Ferrimicrobium sp.: one gene and its partner. Each later gene encodes a partner of the first gene's protein in a complex. Links are inferred from orthologs where the notes say so. Each region holds a gene or a part of one and is shown on either strand. Other genes may lie near its edges.

What was found.
Region 2: the proteins of secY (region 1) and secA are in contact, whole or in part, in a crystal structure (PDB 3DIN), measured with the Thermotoga maritima proteins. The link is inferred for Ferrimicrobium sp. from one-to-one orthologs. Residues at the interface, in WP_004081795.1 of Thermotoga maritima: Glu108, Gly109, Glu110, Glu111, Ala236, Glu237, Arg238, Arg239, Ile240, Thr241, Ile242, Gln243, Tyr244, Ala245, Arg246, Arg247, Val248, Thr249, Gly250, Arg251, Arg252, Val253, Tyr254, Gly256, Ala257, Ser258, Thr259, Tyr260, Leu261, Pro262; in WP_004082002.1 of Thermotoga maritima: Glu261, Ala262, Arg263, Lys300, Ala301, Arg302, Thr303, Ile304, Ile305, Leu323, Tyr324, Asp325, Pro326, Val329, Ser330, Tyr333, Ile336, Lys340, Phe345, Val349, Glu363, Phe364, Tyr374, Ser375, Gly376, Gly377, Glu393, Ile395, Thr482, Ser483.

The regions. Positions count from the first base shown.
Region 1 is NZ_DAHXOI010000008.1:64,287-67,591, forward strand. Bases 28-3,017 are described here. They hold secY (preprotein translocase subunit SecY), read left to right. Parts: upstream 28-869; coding sequence 870-2,165; downstream 2,166-3,017. Other genes in these bases: rpsE (30S ribosomal protein S5), read left to right, coding at 28-154; rpmD (50S ribosomal protein L30), read left to right, coding at 147-347; rplO (50S ribosomal protein L15), read left to right, coding at 344-844; M7Q83_RS07295 (adenylate kinase), read left to right, coding at 2,167-2,844; map (type I methionyl aminopeptidase), read left to right, coding at 2,847-3,017. Outside these bases: more of rpsE, read left to right, coding at 1-27; more of map, read left to right, coding at 3,018-3,305. UniProt on the Escherichia coli protein: The central subunit of the protein translocation channel SecYEG. Consists of two halves formed by TMs 1-5 and 6-10.
Region 2 is NZ_DAHXOI010000029.1:5,556-9,151, forward strand. Bases 81-3,361 are described here. They hold secA (preprotein translocase subunit SecA), read left to right. Parts: upstream 81-431; coding sequence 432-3,161; downstream 3,162-3,361. Other genes in these bases: raiA (ribosome-associated translation inhibitor RaiA), read left to right, coding at 81-383; prfB (peptide chain release factor 2), read left to right, coding at 3,158-3,361. Outside these bases: more of raiA, read left to right, coding at 1-80; more of prfB, read left to right, coding at 3,362-3,596. UniProt on the Escherichia coli protein: Required for protein export, interacts with the SecYEG preprotein conducting channel.

The DNA of each region.
Region 1 (3,305 bases):
CGTTGCTCACGCCACGATGGATGGCCTGGCCCACCTACTGAGTCCCGATCAGGTCGCTAAGGCCCGCGGGAAGTATCCGGATCAGATCGCTCCAAAGGGCATGCTCGCTTCGTATGAAGAGCGTAAGCGTCAACAGGAGGCGTCACATGGCTAAGGTAACGAGTGAAAAGCAACTGCGGGTGCGTCAAGTGCGCTCCTTGATTGGTTCCAAGCCGATCCATAAGGGGACGCTGCGTGCACTCGGACTCGGTCGTATTGGGAGAGAGCATGTGCTTCCCGACCGCCCCGAGATCCGCGGTATGTTGCGCAACGTACGTCACTTGGTAGTGGTCGAGGAGATTCAATGATTTATCTGCATGAACTAGCCCCGAATGAGGGTGCCAAGACCCGTAAGCGGCGTGTTGGGCGCGGTATCGGTGGTAAGGGTGGCAAGACAGCGGGTCGTGGCACCAAGGGACAGGGTGCGCGCGATACGATCCCCGTTGGTTTCGAGGGTGGTCAGCTTCCCCTGACGCAACGTATCCCGAAGCTGCGCGGGTTCGATAATCCCTTTCGTGTCTCCTACACCGTTGTCAACTTGGACCAGTTGGCCGTTCTTTCCGAACGGGGAGTGACGACGATCTCGCCGGAGGCCCTTGAGGCTGCTGGCGTGATCCGCAAGGGAGCGCTGGTCAAGATCTGCGCGCGTGGCGCGCTGAGTGCTGCCCTTGAGGTCTCGGCGCATGGATTCTCGAAGGCTGCTCGCGAGCTGATAGAATCAGCTGGTGGATCCGTCACGGAGATACCGTTGCCCTATAAGTCAGGTCGTCGCCCTTCGTTGGGTAACGCCTTGATGAATCGGTAGTGAGCCAGGAGCGATTAGTAAGCTGATGCTGCAGAACTTTGTTAATATTTTTCGTGTGAAGGACCTTAGGAATAAGGTCCTTTTCACGCTTCTCATGGTGGGTATCTACCAGTTGGGGTCCAACATTCCGGTCCCAGGGGTGAGTTACTCGGCGATCCATGAGCTGGTGACGCAGTCGCGAGGTGCTGGCATCTTTGGGTTTCTTGACCTGTTCTCCGGTGGTGCCCTCTCGAGGGCAGCTCTCTTTGGCCTCGGGATCATGCCCTATATCACGTCGTCGATTATCATTCAGTTGCTCACCGGGGTGATCCCCAAGCTGACGGAGTGGCGTGATCAGGGCTCTGCGGGCGAGCGCAAGATCACCCAGACGACACGTTACCTCACGATCGGGCTCGCGGTGTTGCAGGCGACTGGGTTGGCCTTTGTCTTCCATAGCGGCCTCGGGGTCATCCTGGGGAATCAGCAGTCCCTTGATCTCATCCCCGATTTCACCATTCCCAGGGTGCTCTTTATTGTGCTCACCCTCACCGCTGGCACTGCGCTGGTGATGTGGATGGCGGAGTCGATCACCGAGCGTGGGGTTGGCCAAGGTATGTCGATCCTCATCTTTGCGAACGTCGTCAGCATCATCCCCTCAGGAGGGCGGCTCATCTTCGATCAGGCTGGGGCTTTTAAGTTCACCATCATCGTGATTGTGGTACTCTTGCTTCTGGTGGCCATCGTCTTTGTTGAGCAGGGACAGCGCCGTATCCCGGTCGTGTTTGCACGAAGGGTTGTCGGACGCAGGATGTATGAAGGTGGGAACTCGTACATTCCGCTGAAGGTCAATCAAGCGGGGGTCATTCCCATCATCTTCGCTTCGTCGATCCTCTACTTCCCAGTGCTGCTGTCCAACGTCATCCCCGTTGATAGCTTCCGTACCTTTGTGAATGATCACCTCCTGAACGCCACTAGTGGGTTCTACATCATCACCTACGGCCTCTTGATCATCGTCTTTACATTTTTCTATGTGACGGTGGCCTTTGATCCCTATCAGCAGGCAGAGATTATTCGGAAGCAAAATGGGTACATTCCAGGGGTGCGTCCTGGCCAAGCAACCCAGCAGTATCTTTCGCGAATTCTGAACCGTATCACCTTGCCTGGCGCTCTGTTCCTAGCGGCGATCGCAGTCATCCCGTCGATACTGCTTTCCGCATGGCATATCACCTCGTTCCCGTATGCAGGGACGACCATCCTGATTGCGGTGATTGTCGCCCTTGAGACGGTCAAGCAGATCAACTCCCAGCTCACCATGCGTAACTATAAGGGATTCTTGAAGTAAGATGGTCTCCGGTCACCCTCTCCGGCTCGTGCTGGTCGGTCGACAAGGGGCGGGGAAGGGTACACAGTGTGTGAGGGTCTCACATCGGTATGCCATCCCTCACATCTCGACAGGAGATATGCTGCGGGCGGCGGTTGCGGGGGGTTCGCCCTTTGGTCAGCTTGCTAAGTCCTACATGGATCGTGGTGAGTTGGTACCAGACTCGGTGATCAACGGTGTGATCGCTGAACGGTTGGAGCAGCCAGATGCGCGCTTGCGTGGGTTTGTGTTGGATGGTTTCCCCCGTACCAAGGATCAGGCGATTGAGCTTAACGCACTGCTAGAGCCAGCCTCGTTGCACATGGTGATCAATCTCGAGGTGTCGGTGGCGTTGGTATTACGTCGGCTCTCGTCCCGTCGCGTCTGTTCAGTCTGTGGGAGTATCTACTCCGATGAACTGCCCCCCAAGACCGTGGGGATCTGTGATAACTGTGGCGGCGAGTTAGTACAGCGTGAGGATGACACCGAGGCGGCCATTCTGCGGCGGCTTGAAATTTATGAAAAGACGACGACGCCGTTGCTCGGATTCTATGCCGACATGGGGCTACTGGAGACGGTCGACGGGGTTGGTACTCCTGATGAGGTGCTCGGGCGCATCAGCGATGTTCTCGCAAAACACGGGTTTTATGAAGGTGGTTGATCATGGTTCGCACAGAGACTGAACTGGCATCGATGCGCAAAGCAGGGCGTGTCACGGCGGAGATGTTGGCGGCATGCCGGAGTGCTATTCGTCCGGGAGTCACGACGGCTGATTTGGATCGGGCAGCTCGCGATGTCTTGGAACGGCGGGGGGCGAGATCTAATTTCCTGGGCTATCATGGCTTTCCTGCGGTCATCTGCACCTCGCGCAACAACGTCATTGTGCACGGTATCCCGAGTGAGGACGAAGTATTGCGGGAGGGTGATATCATCTCGATCGACGCTGGGGCCATCGTCGAGGGTTACCATGGCGATGCGGCCATTACGGTTGCAGTAGGAGAGGTTCCCGCACGAGTAGAGCGATTGATCGAGGTGACCGAGGCATCGCTGCGGGCAGGGATTACCATGATGAGGCAGGGTAACCATCTCCACGACATCGGTCGGGCAGTTGAGGAGGTGGCG
Region 2 (3,596 bases), on another replicon or contig:
TCACCCTTCGGCTCGCGAGTACCGTGGCTCGTGCCAAGGGTGCTGCCGACGATGAGCTGGCCGCCTTTGATCGTGCGGAACACAAGTTGGCACATCAGCTCGAGAAGCTGAAGGGTCGTCTCCTGGCGCGCAGTCACCCACACCATCGGACGGACAAGGTTGCGGATCTCTCACAACTCGATGAGGTGCCCCAGATTGTGCGTTCCAAGGCCTTCGAGCTTGAGGTGCTGGATCCCGAGACAGCGGCGGTCCGCATGGAGCTGCTATCGCACTCGTTCTATCTCTTTATCAACTCGTTGACCGAGCGTTCCGCCGTCGTCTATCGTCGCGGAGACGGCTCCGTTGGATTAATAGATCAGGCTGAGGTAGCCGATCCTTCCTGAGGGACCAAGGCTAGACTGCTGTAGTGCTTGGAGCCACCGGGAGTTGATATGGGTATAATCGATCGAGTTTTAAAAACAGGTGAAGGCAAAAAGGTCAAGCGCCTTGCTGACGTCGTTCCTCTGATCAACGAGCTCGAGCCCGAGTTCGAGCAGCTGACCGATGACGAGCTCAGAGGCAAGACGGATGAGTTCCGGGATCGTCTCGATGCAGGTGAGACCCTTGAGGATCTCTTGGTCGAGGCGTTTGCCACCGTCCGCGAGGCGGCCAAGCGTGCCATCGGTCAGCGCCATTATGACGTCCAGCTGATGGGTGGAATGGCACTGCATTTTGGATGGATTGCTGAGATGAAGACGGGTGAAGGAAAGACACTGGTCTCGACGCTGCCGGTCTATCTCAATGCGTTGACCGGGCGAGGTGTCCACCTCGTGACGGTGAACGAGTACCTCGCCGCCCGTGACTCGGTGTGGATGACCCAGATCTACGATCGGCTCGGCATCAGTGTGGGGCGGGTGACCGCCGACATCAGCGATCCCAAACTCAAGCGTGAGGCCTATGCGCGGGATGTGACCTATGGCACCAACACCGAGCTCGGTTTCGATTACCTGCGCGATAATATGGCGACCACCCTCGACGATATGGTGCAACGCGGCCATGCCTTTGCCATTGTCGATGAGGTTGACTCCATTCTGGTCGATGAAGCGCGTACGCCGTTGATCATTTCGGGTCCATCGGCGCAGTCCCCCGAACTCTACTACAAGTTTGCGGGGGTGGCGCGTACCCTCAAAGCGGGGGTTGACTACGAGGTCGATGAAGAAAAGAAGATCGTCATGACCACCGAGGAGGGGATCGGGAAGGTAGAGAAGGCGCTCGGGGTCGAGAATCTCTATGACATCTCTGCCATGACCTATCTCCATCAGCTCAATCAGGCGCTTCGGGCGAAGGATCTCTATAAGCGGGACAAGGACTACATCGTCGACAGAGGTGAGGTCAAGATCGTTGATGAGTTCACCGGCAGGATCCTTGAGGGTCGCCGATGGTCCGACGGTCTCCATCAAGCGGTGGAGGCCAAGGAGCGTGTGCGGATCCAAGAGGAGAACCATACCTGGGCGACGGTGACGCTGCAAAACTACTTCCGTCTCTACGAGAAGCTTGCTGGGATGACGGGTACCGCCGAGACCGAAGCCGCTGAGTTCGCCTCGACGTATCAGTTGACCGTGGTCCCTATTCCCACCAACAAGCCCGTGATCCGTACTGACCACGGTGATCTCATCTTCAAGACCGAAGAGGCGAAGTTCAACGCCGTCGTCGATGATATCGAGGCCCGATTTGAACGGGGACAGCCGGTACTGGTTGGCACGATCTCAGTGGCCAAGTCTGAACTCCTCTCCAAGCTGCTCAGCGCTCGATCCATTCCTCACGCCGTACTCAACGCCAAGCAGCATGCACTCGAAGCGGAGGTGGTCTCCCAGGCTGGTCGTCTCCACGGGGTGACCGTGGCGACGAACATGGCCGGCCGTGGCGTGGACATCCTCCTCGGCGGGAATCCGGATCGGCTTGCCCTCTCTGAGCTGATGAACAACGGTGTTGACCCCGAGAGTGAGGAGGGCCAACAACACTTTGCCGAGGCGCGGGAGAAGTACACCCAAGTGTGTGCCGAAGAGGCCGAACAGGTTCGCCAACTCGGCGGGCTCTACGTGATCGCGTCGGAGCGACACGAGTCAAGGCGTATCGATAATCAGCTTCGTGGTCGCGCTGGTCGCCAAGGCGATCCTGGGGAGAGTCGTTTCTATCTTTCGCTTGAGGACGAGCTGATGCGGCTCTTCGCGGGGGGTGGCGTGGTGAACTGGGTCATGAGCAAGGCCTTCCCAGAGGATCAGCCGATCGAAGCCAAGACGGTTTCGCGCGCCATCGAACGCGCACAGGCCGCGGTGGAGGCCAAAAACGCCGACATCCGCAAGGATGTTCTCAAGTACGATAAGGTCCTGGATGAGCAGCGCAAGGTTATCTACGAGCGCCGCCGTGAGATCCTCGCTGGCGAGGATCTCAGTGAGTTCACGATCGCTTCCTTGTCGCGGGTGATTGACCGACTGGTGGAGACCTATCTCCCAACGGACTATGAGGACAACTGGAACCTCGATGAACTTCTTGAGCAGGTAGTGTTGTATTGGCCGACCGCCTTCGTCGTCGAAGACCTTCATCAGGCGACGACAAAATCCCAGGTGTCTGCCTCGTTGCATGCGGAGGCATTGGAGTACTACCAGGAGAAATCTGCCAGTCTTCCGCTGGGACCGGATGAGGAGCCTGGGGCACCAGCACGTGAGATCGAGCGCCAGGTACTCCTCTCGGTGGTCGATCAGCACTGGCGTGAACATCTCATCGATATGGATTATCTCCGCGACGGGATCAATCTCCGTGCGATGGGACAGCAGGACCCCTTGGTTGCATGGCAACAAGAGGGTTATGACATGTTCCAGGAGCTGATGAAGCGGATCGAGAATGACTACATCCGCTATGTGCTCCAGGTTCAAGTCGTTGGTCCCGAGACTCAAGGTGTTGATCTCGCACAGGCGTCCTATTATGGGGCCACTGACCCTGGCGACGTCAACCTCTTGGAGTCGTTCCAGGCAGCACAAAGTGCGGTGGCGGTGGCAGAACGGCCGATCGAGGATGTTGAGGTGAACGCGACGCTTGTCAAGTCTGAAGAGGAGCGAATCGGCCGCAACGATCCCTGTTATTGTGGCAGTGGGCTCAAATACAAGCACTGTCACGGCAAGTGAGTGACGTCAGCGACCGGTTAGGAGTGCTTGAGGATCGACTTGGAGCGGCTCGCCGGTATCTCAAGATTGATGATGCTGAGGTCCAGCTCCAAGAGCTCGAGGCGGAGATGGCCGCCCCTGAGTTCTGGTCCTCTCCGGAACAGGCGCAGCAGGTATCGCGCCGCTACACCCAGATGCGAGAGGACGTTACGTTGCTCGAGGCCATCGAGCACCGTCTTTCGGATGCGCGAGTGCAGGCCGAGTTCCTTGAGCAAGGTGATCTTGAGTTCGCCGATGAACTTGAGGAGAACCTCTCCTGGGTGAGCGCACGCCTTGCAAGCCTGGATATTCGGGCCCTCCTATCGGGAGAGTTCGACGAGGGTGACGCGATTGCGGAGATTCATGCTGGTGCGGGCGGTACCGATTCCCAGGACTGGGCGGAGATGATGTTGCGCA